DNA from 2 places in the Neobacillus niacini genome. Region 2 is predicted to be linked to the other one. Evidence: riboswitches for the same ligand, from Rfam matches in the RefSeq annotation. Region 2 holds a riboswitch; the other holds the start of a gene.
What was found. A riboswitch is a leader RNA that binds a small molecule or an ion and turns the genes downstream of it on or off. The one in region 2 is predicted to bind cobalamin.

Region 1: it holds a riboswitch for cobalamin, as region 2 does, so the genes downstream of both, ACN6MT_RS21710 (ABC transporter substrate-binding protein) here and metE (5-methyltetrahydropteroyltriglutamate--homocysteine S-methyltransferase) in region 2, are expected to answer to the same signal.

What each region holds. Positions count from the first base shown of each region.
Region 1 covers NZ_CP183883.1:4,379,747-4,390,958, reverse strand. Annotated here, with positions in the region: gene ACN6MT_RS21720 (bifunctional 3,4-dihydroxy-2-butanone-4-phosphate synthase/GTP cyclohydrolase II) at 1-997, shown strand, start outside; gene ribE (6,7-dimethyl-8-ribityllumazine synthase) at 1,037-1,504, shown strand; cobalamin riboswitch at 1,579-1,768, shown strand; gene ACN6MT_RS21710 (ABC transporter substrate-binding protein) at 1,930-2,892, shown strand; gene ACN6MT_RS21705 (FecCD family ABC transporter permease) at 2,858-3,919, shown strand; gene ACN6MT_RS21700 (adenosylcobinamide amidohydrolase) at 3,924-5,390, shown strand; gene cbiB (adenosylcobinamide-phosphate synthase CbiB) at 5,387-6,370, shown strand; gene cobD (threonine-phosphate decarboxylase CobD) at 6,327-7,403, shown strand; gene ACN6MT_RS21685 (bifunctional adenosylcobinamide kinase/adenosylcobinamide-phosphate guanylyltransferase) at 7,385-7,957, shown strand; gene ACN6MT_RS21680 (cobyric acid synthase) at 7,954-9,459, shown strand; gene cobS (adenosylcobinamide-GDP ribazoletransferase) at 9,456-10,247, shown strand; gene ACN6MT_RS21670 (histidine phosphatase family protein) at 10,217-10,816, shown strand; gene ACN6MT_RS21665 (bifunctional adenosylcobinamide kinase/adenosylcobinamide-phosphate guanylyltransferase) at 10,768-11,212, shown strand, end outside.
Region 2 covers NZ_CP183883.1:4,582,935-4,594,146, forward strand. Annotated here, with positions in the region: gene ACN6MT_RS22630 (uracil-DNA glycosylase) at 1-537, opposite strand, end outside; gene ACN6MT_RS22635 (hypothetical protein) at 582-869, opposite strand; gene ACN6MT_RS22640 (hypothetical protein) at 921-1,067, opposite strand; gene ACN6MT_RS22645 (AEC family transporter) at 1,200-2,108, shown strand; gene ACN6MT_RS22650 (hypothetical protein) at 2,211-2,759, shown strand; gene ACN6MT_RS22655 (neutral zinc metallopeptidase) at 2,807-3,643, opposite strand; gene ACN6MT_RS22660 (DUF2935 domain-containing protein) at 4,191-4,934, opposite strand; gene ACN6MT_RS22665 (flavodoxin domain-containing protein) at 5,135-5,629, opposite strand; gene ACN6MT_RS22670 (ribonucleotide-diphosphate reductase subunit beta) at 5,610-6,656, opposite strand; gene ACN6MT_RS22675 (ribonucleoside-diphosphate reductase subunit alpha) at 6,677-8,962, opposite strand; cobalamin riboswitch at 9,122-9,300, opposite strand; cobalamin riboswitch at 9,447-9,628, shown strand; gene metE (5-methyltetrahydropteroyltriglutamate--homocysteine S-methyltransferase) at 9,792-11,212, shown strand, end outside.

The DNA of each region.
Region 1 (11,212 bases), 200 kb from region 2:
TTTAATGGCCACACATGGAAGAGGCTTAATCTGTGTCCCAGTCGACGAAGAATTAGCACAGAAATTGGAGTTGTTTCCAATGGTAGCAGTCAATACAGATGTACATGGCACTGCCTTCACTGTCAGTATTGACCATAAATATTCAACAACTGGAATATCAGCATTTGAGCGTTCCGCAACCGTACTAAGTATGCTGGACCCGGAATCAAAGCCTTCTGATTTCAAGCGGCCAGGGCATATTTTCCCTTTGGTGGCTAAAAAAGGGGGAGTTCTACGGAGAACTGGACACACCGAAGCGGCAGTGGATTTAGCAAGACTATGCGGCTCTAAGCCTGCTGGAGTCATTTGTGAAATCATGAATGAGGATGGAACCATGGCACGAGTTCAGGAGCTGCGGAAAATTGCCAATGAACTTAACGTCAAGATGATCACCATTAAAGATTTAATTGAATATCGCAATAAGAAGGACAAGCTGGTCAAACGAGAAGCCGAAATAAATTTACCCACAGAGTTTGGTGAATTTAAGGCTGCTGGATATTCAAACGTCATTGATGGTAAAGAGCATTTAGCGTTAATAAAAGGTGAGATAGATCCCGAGAAGCCTATCCTTGTTCGTGTACATTCCGAGTGTTTAACGGGTGATGTTTTCGGTTCTTACCGCTGTGAATGCCGATCAGAGCTGCATGCAGCTCTAAGCCAAATTGAAAAAGCAGGAAACGGTGTCCTCCTTTATATGCGTCAAGGCAGTGGTTTAATCAATAAATTGCGGGAATATCAGCAACAAGAGGAAAATCATGACACTGTTGAGGCAGATGAAAATGGAGCTGAATTACGTGAATTCGGCATTGGGGCTCAGATATTAAAGGATTTAGGGATTAGTAAAATGAAGCTATTAACGAATAATCCGCGAAAAATAAAAGGAATCAAGGGATTTGATCTTGAAGTCGTTGAAACGGTAGCTTTGCAAATGGAAATTAACGAGGAAAAGGTAAAATAAAAACGATATCTATTACACAAAAATGTTGGAGGAATTATAATGGGACATATTTATGAAGGTCATTTAGTTGGAACAGGTTTAAAGATAGGAATCGTTGTAGGTCGTTTTAACGAGTTTATTACAAGTAAATTATTAAGCGGTGCCCAAGATGCCCTTAAAAGACATGGGGTAAGCGAAGAAGATGTTGAAATTGCTTGGGTACCAGGTGCATTTGAAATTCCTCTAGTGGCTCAGAAAATGGCCATTAGTAAAAAGTATGATGCAGTTATTACATTAGGAACGGTGATCCGCGGATCTACACCACATTTTGACTATGTTTGTAATGAAGTTGCAAAGGGCGTTTCAAGAATTAACCTGGATAGCGGTATTCCTGTTATTTTTGGTGTCTTAACAACAGAATCGATTGAACAAGCAATTGAGCGTGCCGGAACGAAGGCTGGAAATAAAGGCTGGGATGTTGCAACTGGTGCGATTGAGATGGCAAATTTATTGCGTAGTTTCGAATAATATAAAGTTTTTGACGAAATTTGCATAAAAATATAGCTTTCATTTTTATATACTATATAATAAGTCTATCATAAAAAAATTATCGAAGAATAGGTGCTGGAAATCTTAATGATTTTTAGCTTAAAAGGGAAGTTGGTTAAAATCCAACGCGGTCCCGCCACTGTAAATGTGAGCAACCTGCATAATGTCACTGTCAATTTGATGGGAAGACGCAGGGAGCAATGACCATGAGCCAGGAAACCTGCCTAATCTTGTGCCCCAAAAAGAACCTACGAGGATAGGGAGGTGTGGACGACTAGAGTCATTTTATAATGGCATTTAATCAAACCAACATCTCTACGTGACGTGGAGATGTTTTTTTGTTTGATTTTTTCGGGTGCAGTTTTTTGTGATATATTTTGACAGAAGTCATAGGGGGAAGAAAAATGAAAAAATTATCATCGTTATTATTGATTCTTTTGTTCACAATAGTTGCTTTAACAGCATGTGGTGAACAAAAGGAAACAGGTAAGAATGAAGGGAACAGCAGCACCGAGCAAAAAGGAGAGGAAACAGCTTACCCTGTAACCATTAAAGATGCAGTTGATAATGAGGTTACGATTAAGGCAAAACCTGAAAAAATCGTATCATTGATTCCTAGTAATACAGAGATTGCATTTGCACTTGGACTTGGAGATCAAGTTGTAGGTGTGTCCGATTTTGATAATTATCCTGAAGAAGCAGCCACAAAAGAGAAAATCGGCGGGATGGAAATTAATATCGAAAAAATAATTTCATTACAGCCCAATCTAGTCTTAGCACATGCTTCTGCAATGAATGGGACAGAAGGCCTGCAACAGTTAAAAGATGCGGGGCTAACGGTTTTAGTTATAAATGATGCCCAAAATTTTGAGCAGGTCTATGATTCGATTGCTATGATTGGAAAGGCAACAGGTGAGTCCAAGAAAGCAGACGAACTAATTAAGAGTATGAAAGACAAATTGGCAGAAATTAAAGCAAAGGCTGGAGAAATCAAAGAAAAGAAAAAAGTATTAGTAGAGGTATCTCCTGCTCCTGAAGTGTTCACAACAGGAAAAAACACATTTATGGATGATATGATTACGTTAATTAATGCTGAAAATATTGCAAATGACCAAGAAGGCTGGATTAAAATCGATCAAGAAGAGATGATTGGCCGAAATCCAGATGTCATCATTACTACATATGGTTATTATACGGAAAATGCCGCCCAGCAAGTGTTATCCAGACAAGGCTGGGAAAATGTCAATGCCATTAAGAATAAGCAAGTCATCGATGTAGATTCTGATCGTGTGACCCGCTCTGGCCCAAGGATTGTTGAAGGAGTCGAGGATCTTGCAAAGGCTGTCTATCCAGAAGTTTTTAAATAATAAATTAATAGCCTATGTTATTGCAGGAAGTTTCCTCCTCTTTTCCGTTTTATTAGGAATTTCGATAGGGACCGTTTCGGTTCCTATCTTCACCATTATTCAAATCTTGATGTCAAAGCTCTTTGGAGTTATATCAATTGATCAAATCGACCCGATGTTTTCAAGTATCGTTTTAAATATCCGGCTGCCACGAGTCATTTTGGCTGGATTAGTAGGGGCGTCTCTCGCTATTGCTGGCGCAGCCTTTCAAGGACTTTTAAGGAATCCTTTAGCAGATCCATATACTTTAGGCGTATCATCCGGTGCATCTGTTGGGGCAGTATTAACTCTATTTTTTCAACTATCACTTCCAATCATAGGCAGCTTTACCCTTCCATTACTCAGTATTTTGTTTTCTTGGGCTACCATTTTTTTAGTTCTCGCATTTGCTCGTAAAATTGAACGCTCGATGAGAGTGGAAACCATTATCTTAACGGGAATCATTTTTAGTTCCTTTCTCGGTGCCTTCATTTCACTTATGATTGCCTTAACGGGCGATGAGCTAAGACAAATTATTGGCTGGTTACTCGGAAGTGTATCGATGAGAGGCTGGGAATACATAAGAATTATTTTACCTTTTTTTGTACTTGGTTCTATCATACTTATTTTCAATGCCAAAGAATTAAATGCCATGTCCTTTGGTGAGGAACGTGCCCACCATTTAGGTGTAAATGTTCAAAAAAGAAAACTGATTATCCTAACAGCAGGGTCGATATTAACTGGAGCGGCGGTTGCGGTATCAGGAACAATTGGATTTGTTGGGCTGGTAATACCGCACCTTTCAAGATTATTATGGGGACCAGACCATAGGCACCTGCTCCCATTATCCATCCTTACTGGAAGTGGTTTTTTAATTCTAGCCGATTTAATCTCAAGAACAATTATTTCTCCAACTGAGTTGCCGATAGGAGTCATAACGGCATTAATTGGTGCCCCGGTATTTGCACTAATTCTATTACAGAGAAAAAGAATGGAAAGAAGTGGATAAAGGGATGCTTAACATTCAACATGTTGCAGGCGGGTATTCAGATGAATATATACTGAAAGATATTTCTTTTGAAGTTCAAAAAGGTGAATTATTCGGTATCTTGGGACCGAATGGAAGCGGTAAGACCACCTTATTAAAAATGATCAGCGGAATCTTGCCATTTGTATCAGGAGATATCTTCATTAAAGGCAGGAGCCTGAAGGAGTATCATTCAAAACAGCTTGCTCAAATTGTAGCTGTTTTGTCTCAGCATTCATCACAATCTTTTTCCTATACTGTAAAAGAAACAGTTTCTCTTGGCCGTTATGCCCATCAAACTGGATGGTTTCAGACCTGGGGAGAAAAGGATGAAAGTATTGTCCAGAAGGTCATGAAGCAAACAGGCATCATTTCATTACAGAATAAAACGATACAAGAACTTTCCGGCGGGGAAAAACAAAGAGTATTTTTAGCGCAGGCATTGGCCCAAGAACCTGAAATTCTCCTATTAGATGAACCAACGAACCATTTAGATCTATCCTATCAAAAAGAATTATTGGATTTATTAAAGAATTGGACGGCAGAAACAGGACTAACCGTCCTATCCATTTTTCATGATCTAAACCTTGCAGGCTTATATTGTGATCGATTGCTGTTGCTCGAAAATGGAAGTATTAATATAAACCATATTCCGAACGAAGTGCTTCGGGAAGAAAGAATACGAGCTGTTTATCATACAGATATCCAGAAACATCCTCATCCAAGAGTACCTGCACCTCAAATGGTGTTATTACCCGAAGAGAGGCATGAAAAGAAGATATTACATATTAATGAAGGTTTGTTACAAGTAACAGATGAGTTTATTGAATTAAAGTCACCTGGTCCATTAAGAACAATGTCTTCCGGTGTTGTAGGTTCCGGAACAGGCTGGCACCATGCTTTTGTCAATCGGCATGTTGGAAAGGACTATAACTGCAGCGATCACAGAGCCGAAATGGCTGCCTACTTAAAAGGCAAAGGCTTCGAACCTTCTGAAACAGTAGGAATGATGACCGCAGTCTTCCTAGAAGATGTAACATTTAAGTACTTCGAAGAGGAAAGTTTCTCCTTATTTGTTGTCGTCACTGCTGGTGTTGGGAACGCAGTAGACGCATCCAAAAGTGAATTCCACACATTTGAAGCGGTGCCAGGCACCATCAATACGTGGATTTTTGTGAATGGTGAATTAACCGAGGAAGCATTTATTCAAAGTATTATGACAGCAACCGAAGCAAAAACCAAAGCGCTTCATGATCTAAACATTCATGATGTGGTGACAGGTACCATTGCAACGGGTACCTCAACAGATAGTATTTTAATTGCTGCTACTCAGACTGGTGAGTTGTTGGAGTATGCGGGGACGATTACGCCATTAGGCAAATTAATTGGAAAAGCTGTTTACGAATGCACTGTTGAGGGTGTCCGAAAATCTCAAAAGAGGAAAAGATTATGATTGTTCATCATTTAATTGCCATTACCATAGCGTATTTCATTGATAAGGTTGTAGGAGATCCACCCCATTGGCCGCATCCTGTAAGATGGATAGGAATGTTAATATCATTTTTTGAAAAACGCTTAAATTATGGAAATAATAAAAGATTGAAAGGGGTCGTAATGCTCCTTTTTGTTTTATTAATTGTATTTTTGACTGTCATGGTCGTTGTTGTATTAAGTTATCAGCTTCATCCGATTCTGGGGATTGCTGTTGAAAGTATCATTATTGCGACAACTATTGCGCAAAGAAGTCTAAAGGAAGCAGCTCTAGATGTATATGGTCCCTTAGAGGCGGGTGATCTACCTGGAGCAAGAATAAAATTATCTTACATTGTTGGCAGAGATACGGAAACATTAAATGAAGGTGAAATCGCGCGAGGAGCAATCGAGACAGTTGCCGAAAATACGAGTGACGGGGTGACTGCACCGTTGTTCTGGGCCCTAATTGGGGGTGCGCCGCTGGCAATGGTCTACCGTGCAACGAATACCTGTGATTCGATGGTAGGTTATATGAATGATAGATTTAAAGAATTCGGCTGGGCATCTGCTAAATGGGATGATGTGATGAACTGGATTCCTAGCAGAATAACCGGAATCACCATGTTAATAGGAAAAAAACCGTTAAAAATGGACTATCAAAAGGCGTGGAAAATTTTATTCCGGGATGCAAAAAAGCACCCGAGTCCAAACAGCGGGTGGGGAGAAGCGGCTGTTGCTGCAATTTTAGGCGTTCAGCTTGGCGGAATTAACTATTACAAGGGAGTCATTTCAAACCGGGCTAAGATGGGGGAGCCTTTAGTACCTATTCAGGCAGAGCATATTTTATTAGCAAACAAGATTTTAGATAAAACGGTTTTAATATTTTTATTATGGTTATGGATAGGAGGGATGATTTATGAATTTGCCATCACATGGTTCGAATCCGCAGCACCTTTATAAATCACTTGGACTTTCGCTCCCAGAGAAATATGTTGATTTTAGTGCAAATATTAATCCACTAGGCCCGCCCCCTGCCTTAAAAGATAAATGGAATGAGTTCTATCAAGAAATTACCGTGTATCCAGATCCATTTGCTGAAAAGCTTAAGAATAGAATTGCCCAAAAAGAACAAATTTCTGTTGATTCCATTCTAATTGGAAATGGAGGAGCAGAACTTATTACACTTATTACGAGGTTTCTCTCGGGGAAAAAGGTTGTAGTGGTAGAGCCTTCTTTTTCTGAATACGAAAAGGCATGTTGTGCTAACGATTGTGAGGTCCAGTATCATCAATTGGAGGAACCAAATTTTGAATTAAGTCTGGATAAATTACTTCCAAGTTTAATGAATGCAGACGCTTTATTTTTGTGTAATCCGAACAATCCTACTGGCATTCAATATCCAGTGTCAACGGTACTTTCAATCATTCAGGAATGTGAAAAACAAAATTGTTTTGTGATTTTGGATGAAGCTTTCTATGATTTTTTAGTAGACTATGAATCTTTTATTCCATATATCAATACGTTTTCAAATTTAATCATTATACGGTCAATGACAAAAATGTTTGGTATTCCCGGCCTTCGTCTAGGATATATGGCTGCATGCCCAGCTTTAATAGCGGAAATTAGCAAATACCAGCCGCATTGGAGTATCAATACCATTGCCTTACTGGCAGGGGAACTATGTTTGCAAAATGAAGAATATGTTAAAGAGACTCAAGTCTATATTTCGGAAGAACGGGAAAGGTTATTTCCATTTTTTAAGAAAAATCTTTTTCAGGTTACTTCCTCGCAAGTTAATTTTTATATGTTACGTGATTCAACTCTAAAAGAACAAAGTACCTTATTTGAATTCCTATTACAGAAGGGAATCATTCCCCGCCATACGTTTAACTTTCCTGGTTTAGAAGGAAAGTGGCTGCGCTTTGCTATAAAAAGTAAGGAGGAAAATAGTAAATTAATGGAGGTATTGTTGGAATGGCGCCAGCTTCCTTAATTTTTATTTCAGGCGGGGTAAGGAGCGGGAAAAGCAGTTTCGCTGAAGAAATGGCTTTAAAACTCGTAAACGAAAATGGCGGACAATTAAACTATTTAGCAACCGGTGTGGCTTCCGACCCGGAAATGCAGGACCGAATTACAAAGCACCAGCGTGACCGAGAGGGTGGAAAGTTTCGTTGGAGAACGATTGAACAGTCACAAAATATTGGTGAGAGTGCAAATCTTTTTAACAATGAGGATATTATTCTACTTGACTGCGTAACGACCCTTTTAAATAATGAACTGTTTTCTTCTAATCAAATATGGGATGAGTCTTTCTTAGCAGATGTAATGAAAACAATCTCGACAGGCATAAATAATATACGAGATAGAGCAAAAGTTTTAATTGTTGTTAGTAATGAGGTTTTCAATGAATCAATATCAGAGAATGGTCTTGTTTTCTCCTATGCGCGAATCCTTGGAAAAATCCATCAACAGTTGGTGAAGGAAGCTGATCAAGCCTTTTTAGTAGAAGCAGGAATACCGATCCACATGAAGGGAGATAGAAAATGAAAGGAGTTATGATACAAGGAACAGCCTCTGATGTAGGTAAAAGTCTCATTGTGACAGCCCTTTGCCGAATGTTTGCCAATGAAGGTAAAAAAGTTGTACCCTTCAAATCTCAAAATATGTCCAATAACTCTTATGTGACAAGAGACGGGAAAGAAATTGGGAGAGCACAAGGAATTCAGGCGGAGGCTGCAAAAATTGAGGCAACTGTCTGGATGAATCCTATATTATTAAAGCCCCGTTCGAATCAAGATTCAGAGATCGTGTATTTGGGTAAGTCGTTGAAAACTCTTTCTGGCAGAGGGTATCGGGAAACTTTTTACGAAAAAGGGCTAGATGTAATAAAGAAATCTTTAGACAGGTTATCAAATGAATTTGAACTAGTGGTCATAGAAGGGGCTGGAAGTCCGGTTGAAATCAACTTGAAGGATCGCGAACTTGTGAATATGAAGGTTGCTGAGCTTGCGGACGTTCCAGTTGTTCTTGTTGCAGATATCGATCGTGGCGGAGTTTTTGCTAGCATTGTTGGTACGCTTGAGCTTTTAGAGCCAGAAGAAAGGCAAAGAGTGGCTGGAGTAATCATTAATAAATTTCGCGGAGATATCAGCTTATTTGAAGATGGGATTGACTGGTTGGAAAAGAAAACCGGTATACCCGTAATAGGTGTTCTTCCATACGTTGAGAATCATATGATCGATGGCGAGGATTCCTTGTCAATCGACAATCATTTTTCAACGCGTAAAAAGGGAACCCTTGATATCGCCGTTATTCAGCTTCCGTTTATCTCGAACTATAGTGATTTGGAGCCTTTTTTGTATGAGGAAGATGTGTCCATCCGCTGGGTGAAGCACGCTTCTGATTTTGGTCAACCGGATGCTGTTATCATTCCTGGTACGAAGAGCACGATGAATGACTTAAAGAGTATAAAAGATAGAAAGTTAGACGTTTTAATACAAAACCATATTGAGAATGGCGGTTATATAGTTGGTGTTTGTGGTGGTTATCAAATACTCGGGAATGAAATCATTGATGAAGCTGGTTTAGATACGGGAATACCCAATCGTAAAGAACAAGGACTGGGGTGGATACCAGCGACGACAATCTTTTATGAAGAAAAAGAAACGGTCAGAAGTGCTGGTGTATACCACGAACATACAGGTTTGTCGCCTGATAGAAAGGTAGAAGGGTTTGAAATTCACTTAGGAAAAACCATTTTACACAAGGAAAGCTGCTCATTTCTATTGCTTGAGAATGGAAACGAAGAAGGATATTATGGCAGGAATGGTCAAATCATTGGGACGTATCTTCATCATCTTTTTCATAATGACGACTGGAGAAATACTTGGCTAAACCTAATCCGGAAAAGAAAAGGATTACATACGAAAGAAACCACGTGTATTAAAGAATACAAAGATAAACGATATGACGATATTGCTGCTCGAATGAAGGAACATTTAAACGTGGAGTTGTTAAATGACATCATCATCAAGTGGTGCCAGAAATGAGAAAGTTTCTAAAGGGTTTCTTGATTAATCTGCAATTTTTCACTGCCATACCAATTCACCTTGAATTACCAATGGACAAACATCATCTAAGAAGCGCTGTTCAAGCTTTCCCGCTGCTAGGTTTGTTTCAAGGATGCCTATATGCTTCCTTTTTTTATCTATTGCTGGAATATACACCTTTTTCCAATCTCGCGGCAGCATTCTTGTTATGGATAATGAGTATTTTGTTAACAGGCGGAATCCACTTGGATGGCTGGATGGATGCAAGTGACGGTTATTTTTCATACAAAGACCAGCAAAAGCGACTACAGGTCATGAGCGATCCAAGAACTGGTGCATTTGGTGTCATCTCGGTCATTGTTTTATTAAGCAGCCGTTTTCTATTTATTTATGAGATCACTGTAAATGTACATGCTACTTCTTATCTGATGATTGCCGCAATACCTCTATTAAGTAAAAGCGTTATGGGGCTGCTTTTATTAACCGTAAAGTCAGCAAAAGCAGAAGGACTGGGAGTGCTTTTTCAGAGTGCCGCAGCACCAAAGGATTTATGGACTTATTTTATATATATCATTGGATTCTTTGCTCTCTTGTTTTGGGGTGGTGGTGGATTTTATTACTTTTCCATCATGATTGTTATGGCAGTTATTATTTTGCTTTTTTGCCGACAAAAAGCGATAAAGTGGTTTGGTGGAATTACGGGTGATATTTTAGGTGCAGCAGTAGAAGGGACTGAGTTGTTTCTATGGATGACACTGTGGTTATTGCATTATTTCGTCATGGCTTAACGGAGGAGAATAAACGGAAAGCCTATCTAGGGTGGAATGATTCCCCTCTAGATCCAAAGTCAAAGGAAATTAGCACAAGCGAAAGCTACGATTTATATTATTCTAGTGATTTGCGCAGGTGCATTACGACTGGCACTATACTTTTTCCAAATAAACATTTAAATCTCTTATCTCATTTACGAGAGATGAATTTCGGTAAATGGGAAGGAAAAACCTATGAAGAATTAAAAGAAGTTCCCCAATACCAACGTTGGCTATCGGATCCTAAATCTTACAGTCCTCCAGAAGGAGAGTCATTTGGAGAATTCACAAGCAGGATTTCAATGGGGTGGGATAAGATTACTGAAACGATTCTCTCTCAAAACCATCACCGATGTGCAATTATTACTCATGGTGGAACAATTAGATATTTATTATCAAAATTTGCACCTCAGGCTGAAGACTTTTGGTCGTGGCAAGCACCTCATCATCAAGGCTATGAACTGGTTTTTGAAAGAGAAGCATTAAGGAGGCGTGACCGTTGCACTTTATTACGGGAGGTGCCTTTAACGGCAAAAGAGCTTGGGTAAAGGAGAAGTACGGACTAAATGGTACTTGGTTTTCAGCCTATAGGGACCATCAGCTGAAGGCTGACATTATTCAAATAGAAAGTAATTTGCTCGTTCTTGAGGGTATTGAAATTTGGTTGAAAGAGTTAACAAAAAACTATGATTCTTACAGGTGTCTTGAAATCTGGAATACGACCCTGAACCATTGGCTTACTTGGGAGAAAGCAGACGTTAGCCGAAATCTTGTCGTGGTTGGGAATGATATCACAAAAGGAATTGTCCCAATGGAGAAAGAGAATCGAGTATGGCGTGATGTAACAGGCTGGGCTTATCAAGACCTTGCAGCTAAAGCAGATAAAGTAGACATTATTTGGTATGGATTAAATCAAACAATCAAAAAAACGGGGGATGAGAAGT
Region 2 (11,212 bases):
ATCACGTAAAAAATAGGACCATAAGTTTGGACGGCGCCTTACAGCCAGCGGATGGTAAGCAACAGTGGTTGGATATCCTTGAACATTGTGCCATGTACCTCGTAATGTTTTTACATCCGCTTCTGTGTTTCGAAAAAAAGATTGAACAGCGACATTTCCTAAACATAAAATCAATTTATGCTTTTTTTGCAGCAATTGTTGTTCCAAATGAACCATACAAGTTTGGCGCGCATCATCCTTGTCGTAAGCACGGACTGGTCTTCTTTTAAGGATATACGTCACATATAAGTCTTCCTTTTTTAAGCCTGCTTCACTTGCAGCTTGTTGTAATGTTTGTCTTGTTCCACAAACCATTGAATTCCCTGAACGGTCTTCCCTGGCTCCAGGATTGTCGAGGATTACCATGATTGGTGCTTCTGGATTTCCTTCTCCCCAGACCATGCGTGATCCGTGCTGATAAAGACCGCATTCACGGCAATTTTCAAAGGTTTTTGGAGTCGGTTCCTCTGGCCATAATTCAGGACAAAATGTAGACATACCTTCCATCTCCTGTCACTTGTTTTTAATTAATAGAATGCTTTTTATTCTTTCCAATAATCTATCACGTACTCAACTTGTTTTTGGTCCACCATATTTACTGCGTAATAAACGATATCTCTATATTTCATTTCTCGTATAGGATTTTTTCTAACATTGTGCAGAACTCTCATAACTGAAATATCGGGGAGGGTAAATGCCACTAAGATAATCGCCTTTTTTCCATTAATCCCCCAAGTACCTCTTGAACCTAAAACTAGAGGCAAGGGTTTATTACATTTGTGAAGATAATTGTAAACCCACTCTTGTTCGCTTAGATTTTTTTTATCCATTCAGCCCTCACCTTTTATGTAAAAAAACAGCCAATAAAATTGGCTGCTTCTTTAACGATCAAGTCCCTTTTTAGTCTTACCAAGATTATCATTCGGTGAGTCACCGGTACCATTTTTGCTTTTGCTATTAGGTGTTCCGTAAATTTGATTATCCGATGTTACTTTTGCACCTGTTTGAACATCATCTTTCGTCTTCATTCTGTCATCTCCTTTCGTTAATCAGTTATAGTATCTATAGCGTGTAACAGAAATATACAGAAGAGCTAAATCTATCATTTTAGATTGATTTTATGGTTTAATTAGAAGGAACTAACATAGAGGAGCTTTTAGATGAATCAAGAATTTCTTTATATTATTATTATCATTGCATTTGGGTATTTATTAAAACGTCTAAATATTTTACAAGAAAAAGATGGAGAAGTGATATCAAAACTTATTTTTAAAATTACCCTTCCCGCCTTGGTTCTTGTAACATTCGATTCCGTAAAGATAGAAACTTCATTAATCGTGTTACCGGTGATTGTACTGGTTTATGGAATTATAACTGCATTACTAGGATTATTAGTTTTTAAAAATGAAGATAGAGAATTAAAGGGTTCTCTTCTTATGCTTTCCTCCGGGTTTAATGTAGGCTTATTTGCATTCCCGTTAGTTTATGCAATTTGGGGAATAGATGGCTTAACTTATTTTAGTATGTTCGATGTTGGGGCGTCATTTGTCGTTTTTGGAATTTGCTTTATTTTTGCAAGCTATTTTTCAGAAGAAGGTCTCAAGCTTAATCCTGTGGAAATTCTGAAGAAATTGGGCAAATCTATTCCATTAATGACCTATCTAATTGCTAGTATTTTAAATCTAATCCATATCCAATTACCAGACATGATCATCAATGTTGCCAGCAAAATCTCTGGAGCCAATATGCCGTTGTCATTATTGTTATTAGGTCTCTTTTTAAATTTTAAATTCGATAAACAATTTATTAAACCTATGATAAAATTCTTAGCTTTCCGATATGGTTTAGGTCTTATTGTTGGTTCAGCGTTATACTTTATCCTACCCTTCGATACCATGTTTCGATATACCATTCTAATTGGACTGTTACTGCCGGTTGCAGCTTCTGCTCTTACTTTTGCAGTTGAATTTAAATATAGCACCAACAGCACTCGTTTCATTGCTACAATGTCAAATATAACGATTTTGGTTAGTATCGTTATTTTATATATCTTTGCTAACTTTATTTAGTAAAGACTCGAAACCCACTAAGTAGGTACTTAGTGGGTTGAAATTTGTTCAGATAAAATTGAATTTCAAAATTTGGGTAAATTAATAGTGGAGGTTATGAAAATGATTGTTTACCATGGATCGATTAGTAATTTTCAACATTTTAATAAAGAAACCGTCGTTCAAAATTTAAATAACGATATCAATACGATTGGATTTTGGTTTACTTCTGATATGAATGCAGCAAAACCTTTCGCAATTGGTTTTGAGACAGTGATTGAAGAATCTAAGAGTGAGTTCTGGGAGAATGGAGAATCAAAGGTCATCCAATATAACAGGCCAGTTAGCGGCTTTATCTATAAAGTGTATATAGATGAACCTAGTTTAAAAATTTATGAATCTACGACAGAGGAATCTTTTGATTTGTTTATGAGGGATCGTGACGTATATTGTAATTACTTAGGCGCTAAAGGAAGAAACGTTACATGGAAAGATAATGCCATCCTTTTAAATAAGGAAGAAGCTAATACAGAATTTCGTAAAAGCCTTATAAAACAGGGGTACGAAGGCTTAGTAATACAAAAGACACGGATACATAATATGATCACTGATTTGTATTGCATTTTTTCGGAGGACTCTTTGCTTATTACAGAAGTCTTGCCTTTAAATTAAGTGTGGACGGACCCTGCGAAGAGTCCATCCAATATCAGTTCAGTTCTCTAAAGATTCGCTGCGTTAAATGTGTCTCCACCCTCTATCGTACCGTTTTTGAATCCTTTATTAAACCATCGCTCCCTCTGCTTAGAGGTTCCATGTGTAAAGCTATCGGGAACTACATAACCTTGTGCTTTTTTCTGAATAGTATCATCGCCGACCGCATGTGCTGCATTAAGCGCCTCTTCAAGGTCACCTGATTCCAGGTAGCCCTTCCCTTCAGCATAATGCGCCCAAACACCAGCCAAGTAGTCAGCCTGCAATTCAAATCGAACCGAATACTCATTGGACCGCTTTTCGGCTGGTGATACGTTTTCACCACTATGTAAAAGCGTCTGGACGTGGTGCCCTACCTCATGGGCTATGACGTATGCCATCGCAAAATCACCAGGTGCTTGGAATCTTTGCTTCAGTTCCTGATAAAAACTTAAATCAATATAAAGTTTGTGGTCACCTGGACAATAGAAAGGTCCGACAGCCGAATTTGCCGCTCCACAAGCTGACTGAACGCTATCTGTAAACAAAACAAGCTTTGGATTTTCGTATACCATTCCTCTTTTCTCAAATTCAGCTGACCAAACATCTTCTGTATCGGCAAGGACTACAGAAACAAAATCTGCCAACTCCTCCTCTTGTGTAGAACCATTCATAGGAGTGTTTGAGTATGAATTATTCGTCGTTGGCGTACTGTTCAATAAATCCCCTGGATTACCCCCGAGCAGAACAAAGAGAAGCATGACTACAATACTGCCGAGTCCTCCTCCGATAACCGTTTTTCCACCCATGCCCATTCCTCTGCGATCTTCTACGTTTGAACTTTGCCGTCTTCCTTTCCAAATCATTATTTTATCCCCCTACAGTATTAATGATGAATAGTGTTTCCCCTTTTCTGATGTTTATTAAACAAACATCATGGTTTATTGACGCAAAAAAGTGTTCAGGAAATCGTTCTCCTGAACACTTTAGCGGTGATTATGGTTTTTATTTTTTTAGGTTTGTTTGATGTTGATGATTATTTTTATAGATATTTTTATAAAGGACGAATCTGGAGTCGGACCTTCTCGATTTGTCCTTCATTGACCTTATGAAGGACGAATCTCATCCGGACCTTTCTTGATTTGTCCTTCATCACTCTTATGAAGGACGAATCTTTTCCGGAACCTTCTTGATTTGTACTTCATCAACCTTATGAAGGACGAATCTCAGCCAGAACCTTCTTGATTTGTCCTTCATCACCCTTATGAAGGACAAATCTCCTCCGAAACCTTCTTGATTTGTCCTTCATCACCCTTATAAAGGACGAATCTCATCCGGAACTTTCTTGATTTGTCCTTCATCAACTTTTTATCCTCTTGTCCTTAAAAACCGACAATAAAATTTTTAGAAAGCTTATTCCTTCAGTCGAGGTTTTGCAGGATCACAATTTGGCGGATCAATGTTTGCCGATTCTGCTAGTTTCATTAGATAATAACATTCTTCCCGGTACATATGATCAGCCATTAACGGGGCAAATGTTCCCAATGCTTGGTTACTTAGTTCTAACTCTTCTATCTCTGTTAAAAAATTTTGAAATAATTTAATTTCTAATTGAGCGTCATTCGTCATTTTTGTTAAAGCTGGAAAGGCAGTCAAATTGGTTCTTAAATATCCTGCCAGCTCTACTGCTTTTAGATAAAAACCTTCGAAATCCTTCTTAAATGCCTTACTTTTCTCTCTTAGTTTCTTTTCAACACCATCTAAATTTGTATAGATAGCATCTGAATGACCTGCTGCGTCTAATAACCAAAGGAGGTGATGATGTAGTTCGTGGTAAACGGGAGGGACTTTACCCTCTTTTAAATGATTTAAAATCCTTACATATTCTTCTAACTCATTTACCATATGATTAATAAAAGTAGGTGATAGATGAATTTTGATTTTACCGACAAGGTGTTTTCTTAATAATTCTAATTTGAATTCCCGTAATTTTAGTACCTCTGGTTCCACTTGAGCTGTTAGTTGTGTTAGTGGTACGGATTTTGCGCGTTCTAGAAGTGTATCGAATATATTTATAAAATTTGCTGCCTGCTCAATCTCAATTTTTTGAATCGGGGCAAGAGCTTCAAAAATAAATCTAGAATGGTCACCTAGTATCTGGAGCCAAAAACGGTGTTCAAATCTGGCTGACCTTTCAAAACTTCATTCATGTCCATTCCTCCTAGGATAAAAATACCCATACTAAATTGATATTTATTCTCCTACGGCACGTCTTATGAACATTAGGTCTGCGGATAAATCATTTGCCTAACCGGATTTACTGGCGTATAGCCAGATTTACTGGCGTATAGCCAGATTTACTGGCTCATAACCGCATTTACTGGCGGATATCTATGCATACTAGCACGCAAAAGCAACGATTCAACAAACTTTTCGCAACGCTGTAAATCCTGACTTTGCGGCCGAAGCTCAACTTTCAAGGTCGCAGCTAAGTTTGTATGAACATACAACATGTCACGAAATTGATCAACACCACCGCAAAACATCGGATAGTTGCTGTCCCCTGTTCCAAATACAGCAGTCGTGATGTCCTTTCTGCTAATCGATTCAAACGCTTGATAGAGTTCCAACATTTCCTTTGGAATGTCACCATTTCCCCATGTATACGTTCCGATCGCTACTGCATCATAGTGACTTAAGTCAGATAAAGAAAACTCTTCTATACTATAAATAGCTATCACGACTGACCTAGTTAAAAAGATTCTATAAATCACTTCTGCCAATTCTTTCGTGTTTCCAGATACTGACGTATAAACAATCGCAACGGACAAATTACAGTTCGTCAAATCCATTGGACTGTGAGACCTTTGAATAGGTTCTGGACTTTTGCTCAAAGAAATCCGACTTTGTTTCATTCATCATTTCATCACCGAAAATTTGAATCCACGGCATCGGATTGTTTCTTTCTTCATAAAGATTTTTCAAACCAAGCTGTCTCAATCGCTTATTGGCTAGGTATTCGACATACCCTTCAAATTCCTCTATATCGATTCCTTTAATTTCAGCCAAAATATAGTGAGCCCACTCTTTTTCCAGCGCAACGGCTTCGTTAATGGTTTGATAGATATAGGTAATATTTTCATCTGTATGAAGCTCAGGATTTTCTGTTAACAGGATTCGAATGAATTGAGCAATAAAGTAGGCATGCTGCATTTCATCTCGTTGGATATAGCTAATCATTGTACTAGTTTTCAGCATTTTTTGCTGACGTGCCAAATGATAGAAAAAAGCAAAACCGGCGTAAAAATAAATACCTTCTAGGTTAATAGAGTTTACAGACAACTTAAATAACGTTTGTGGCGTTGGATATTGTCTAAAATCCTCATAGGCGTCTAAAATTAATTGGTTTCTTTTTCGTACAATGTGATCACTTTTCGCTTGATTAAATCGTTCATTTTGTTCGCCGATAGGAACTAGCGAGCTTAGTATATAAGAATATGATTCATTATGGACGGCTTCTTGCTGTGAAATAACAGCAAAAATCGCTTTAAAACTAGGGTCACTCACATAATCCATGACCTGACACATGGTTGGAGTCTGCAAGCTATCTAGTGAAGCAAGCTGCGTATTAATACGCAAAAATACATCTTTTTCATGATCACTAAGGAGATCCCATTGTTTTATATCATCCTGCATATTAATTTCTTGAGGTTTCCAAAAATTCGATAATAGAGTCTGATATAAGTCGTACATTTTTGGGTAGGCAATATCATTCCAGTTAAGAATTCCCGAAGACTTTCCATTTATGATTCCAGTGGACTTATTTGGAAAGTCAGGATTTAGTAATTTAATTTTGGTTAATGGTGTGTGAATCATCATTCTCAATTTCCCCCTATAGCCTAACTTTGACATGCTTCACATTCTTCTATCTCAGCTTGTGAAGTACTTCTTATGTAATAAGTAGTTTTTAAACCCTGCTTCCATGCTTCCAGATGAAGATTTAATAACTCTACTGCTTTAATATCGTGACGAACATAGAGATTGAAGCTTATCGATTGATCAATATGGCGCTGCCTGGCTGCGTTTTGCCTGATACTCCATGTCTGATCCAGCACATGCCTAGTTCGTCGATAAAAGTTGTAGCTGTTATGGTCTAAATCAGGTGCCGTTACTTTAAATTTAAAGTTTTTCTTCTCCTCTGCGTATTCAACCGCATACAAAGGATCAATCCCATCGGTGGAACCACCAATCTTTGCCGTAGATGAGTTTGGAGCAATCGCCATCATCCAGCCATTACGAACACCGTTACTCGAAATCTCCCCCATCAATTGGTTCCAACTTTCAGACTTATAGCCTTTACGTTCAAAATACTGGCCTGATTGCCATTCTGAACCATCAAATTTTGGATAGCACCCTTTTTCCTTCGCCAATTCCATCGAAGAACGAATCGTATAGTAAGCAATTTCCTCATATAGTCGATCTGCGTATTCAACAGCTTGCTCAGACTCCCAATAAATCCCCTCCAAAGCAAGAAGGTGATGCCAGCCAAACGTACCTAATCCCACAGGCCGATATTGCTTATTTGTCACTTCCGCTTGTCCAACTGAGATGGTGTTGAGATCAATGACATTGTCCAGCATTCTCATTTGAATCGGAATTAATCTTTCCAGCACATTCCCTTTTACTGCTTTTGGGAGATTAATAGATGATAGATTGCAGACAACAAAATCCCCAGGTTTTCGAACAATGACAATATTCCCATCTTCATCCTTATATTCTCTCACAATCGTTGTTGCCGACATATTTTGCGTAATCTCTGTACACAAATTGCTGCAATAAATCGACGCAAGTCCCTTTCCTCTTACATGTTTGTTTGGATTTTGACGATTTACCTCATCCCGATAAAACATATATGGAGTACCGGTTTCTAATTGAGAAATCATAATCCTTGCCATAATATCCATTGCTCGGTATGTTTTTCTTGGAAGAAGAGAGTTTTTTACTGCTTCTTCATATTTTTCTGTAAAAAACTTTTCATCACTCTCATCATAAAAATCTTCCAAGCCAAGGGGATTCCCGTCTTGATCCTTCCACCCCATAATTTGTTTTACTTGATGAGGACAAAAGGTATGCCATTCTCCAACACTTCGACCGTTCTCATCTACTTCTTCTAGTTTCTTCATAAACAAGTCAGGTATCGAAACTCCCGTAAAAATATCATGAGCCTTTCGTCTCTCGTCTCCGTTATTGGTTTTTAAGTCTAAAAAGCCATTCATAATATCTTTATGAAAAACATCTAAATAAACGGCGATGGCTCCCTGCCTTTGCCCAAGTTGATCGACACTCACAGCCGTATCATTAATAAGGCGAATCCATGGTACCACCCCAGAGGAATTACCTTTAAACCTTTTAATATCTGAACCTAATGCACGTACCTTTCCTAGATAAACACCCAGACCACCACCGTCCTTACTTAATCTAGCAATATCCCAATTATTCAAATAAATCCCATCTAAAGAATCGTCTACAGTATCAATAAAACAAGAAGAAAGCTGGCCAAAACTTTTTCCGGCATTTGATAGAGTTGGAGTAGCAACAGTCATATATAAGTTACTCAGTGCCCAGTATGCTTCTTTTACAAGATTTAACCTGTTTCTTTTTTGTTCCTTTCTCATTAATGTCATGGCGATGATCATAAACCGTTCTTGAGGCAGCTCGTATAGATTTCCCTCGTAATCTCTTGCCAAGTAACGATCTGCCAGTAAAAACAACCCTATGTAATTAAACAAACGGTCCCGCTCAGCTGTTATTTCTCCGCCTAATAATTCAATCTCTTCTTCCGTATAATCTTGTATTAACTCCTCTGAATAAATTCCTATTCTAGTTAATTCAGCAACCAGAGTGTAAAAATCTCCGTATTTTTTCTCAGCCTTGTACCCTCTGCTGCTTGAAGCATATTGATAAAGTTCCTGTAAATACAGATTTGCTGCTAGAAAGGTCCAGTTTGGATCGATCATTGAAATTTGATTTAAGGCATAGAAAAGTGATTGTTCATAGATTGATGAGTCTTCAAGACCAGCAATCTTTTTAACTAATTCAGTAGTGTCCAAATTATATTTTTCAGTTGCACTTTTCACAGCTGCTAAAACTGAATCCTTTTCTGTATAAGTACTGTTTATTGCCATGCGAAGGTTCCTCATTTCTTTAGGTAATAACTTCGTGAGTGAAACGACAAAAAACCCATCTATGAAGATGGGTTTGATAACGTGGAATAATCTAGTATACAGGCTCATTCACTGTAATAGCAGGATACCCTCGTTATATCTCCCCAGCTCCCGAAGAAGATAATACGTAATAGAAATGGCAGGTCTCCTGACTTGTGCTTCACCCTACTCAAATCCCTTCCCGTCCGTAGACAGTGGATATGATTATTTCGTCAGCACTTACAGTTGCGGGTACAGTTCTGGATTCTCACCAGATTCCCTATTAAGTCTAAATAGACACCATTTATATTGGTCATTATCTATATTTAGTGTTTCTGATTAAAACAAACACTAAATATTGTATAGCTCCCACTATAATATACTATTTTCACTTTGACAATAACAAAATTAATTCTCTGAAAATGATGTACGAATGTTTTTTTATATGTTATATTAATTGGCAATTACATATCGTGTAAGATTTGGTGCCAAGCTTATGCTTGGCTTAAAAGGGAAGAACGGTGTAATTCCGTCGCTGTCCCGCAACTGTAATTCGGAGTGAATCACGCAAACCACTGTCTTTTGACGGGAAGGTGTGAGGAGCATTGATGATAAGCCAGGAGACCTGCCAATGTCTAGTACACACCAGATACCTACGTGGAAATAGGTGGTGACATTCATTTGTACGACAAACGAGTTAAGAACAGTATTGTTTTTTACATACTTTTAACTTGATTGTATAGCCATTTCCAGTTGTCGGAGATGGCTTTTTTGTATTTGGAAATATGTAAAGATAAAGGAGGAATCGTAAATGAAATTAGCTAGTACAGCTATTGGTTACCCCTACATTGGCGGCAATCGAGAATGGAAACGATGTGTGGAATCTTTTTGGAAGGACGAGAAATCGGAGGAAGCGTTTATCTTTGAGATGAAGACCATTCGCTTGAATCATTTGAAGCATCAGCAATCATTAGGATTAGATATCCTTACCGTTGGAGATTTTACTTTTTATGACCGTATGCTGGACCTTGCCACTATGTTCGGTTTAATTCCAAAACGTTATAAGTGGACTGGCGAAAAGGTAAATCTTAGGACATATTACTCGATGGCACGTGGAGTTGACGATGTTGTCGCTTCAGAGATGACAAAGTGGTTTAATACAAACTATCACTACATTGTACCTGAATATGAAGACCAGCCACTTAGATTAACTCAAAACTACCTTTTAGATTACTTTTTAGAAGCAAAATTCGAGCTAGGATTAATTACAAAGCCGACCATTATCGGCCCCTATACCTTTGTCCAACTTTCTAAAGGGTATGATTCAATTTCAAAAGCCTCATTTATTTTAAGACTCTTACCTCTTTATGTTCAGGTACTCCAACAACTTGTAGATGCTGGAGCTCAGTGGATTCAAGTAGAAGAACCAGCATTAGTCCTTTCACTAGCACCTGAAGATATCAAACTAGTTCAACAAATATATAAACAATTAGCTGAAGAAGTACCTGCAGCGAAACTGATGTTACAAACCTATTTTGAAGGACTATCAGCGTATGAAGAGCTAATACAATTACCTGTCGCTGGAGTTGGGCTTGATTTTATTCATGGTGCTGATCAGAATATGGCTTCACTCCGTAAATACGGGTTCCCACAAGATAAAGTATTAGGAATTGGGATTATAAATGGGCGTGATATTTGGCGTGCAAGTTTAGCTGAAAAAGCAATGATGACAAAAGCTATTTTATCCTTAAGCGGTGTACAAGAAGCGTGGGTTCAATCTTCTTGCAGTTTACAGCATGTACCTGTCACAACCAAATCTGAAAAGACTCTGGATAAGACATTACTAAACGCATTATCCTTTGCCGATGAGAAAGTCATCGAGTTAACGCATATAACATCCTTCGTTTCAGATGAGAATTGGTCTGGAAGTAAAAGTGTGTCACAAAGTATCGTGGCCATTCAAGCCTTAGAGCAGCATGAGGCAAGGAAAAATCCACGTGTGAAGGAGCTTTTATCACAAGTTAGACAAGAGCATTTTACACGTCCAATGCCCTTTAAAGAACGCCAACCAATACAGCAAGAGGCTTTGCAATTACCGGAATTTCCAACAACAACAATTGGAAGCTTCCCTCAATCGGAACAAGTAAAAAGAACTCGTACAGCATGGCGCAGAAGTGAAATAACAGATACTGAATATGCTGAGTTTTTGAAAAGTGAAACCGCACGCTGGAT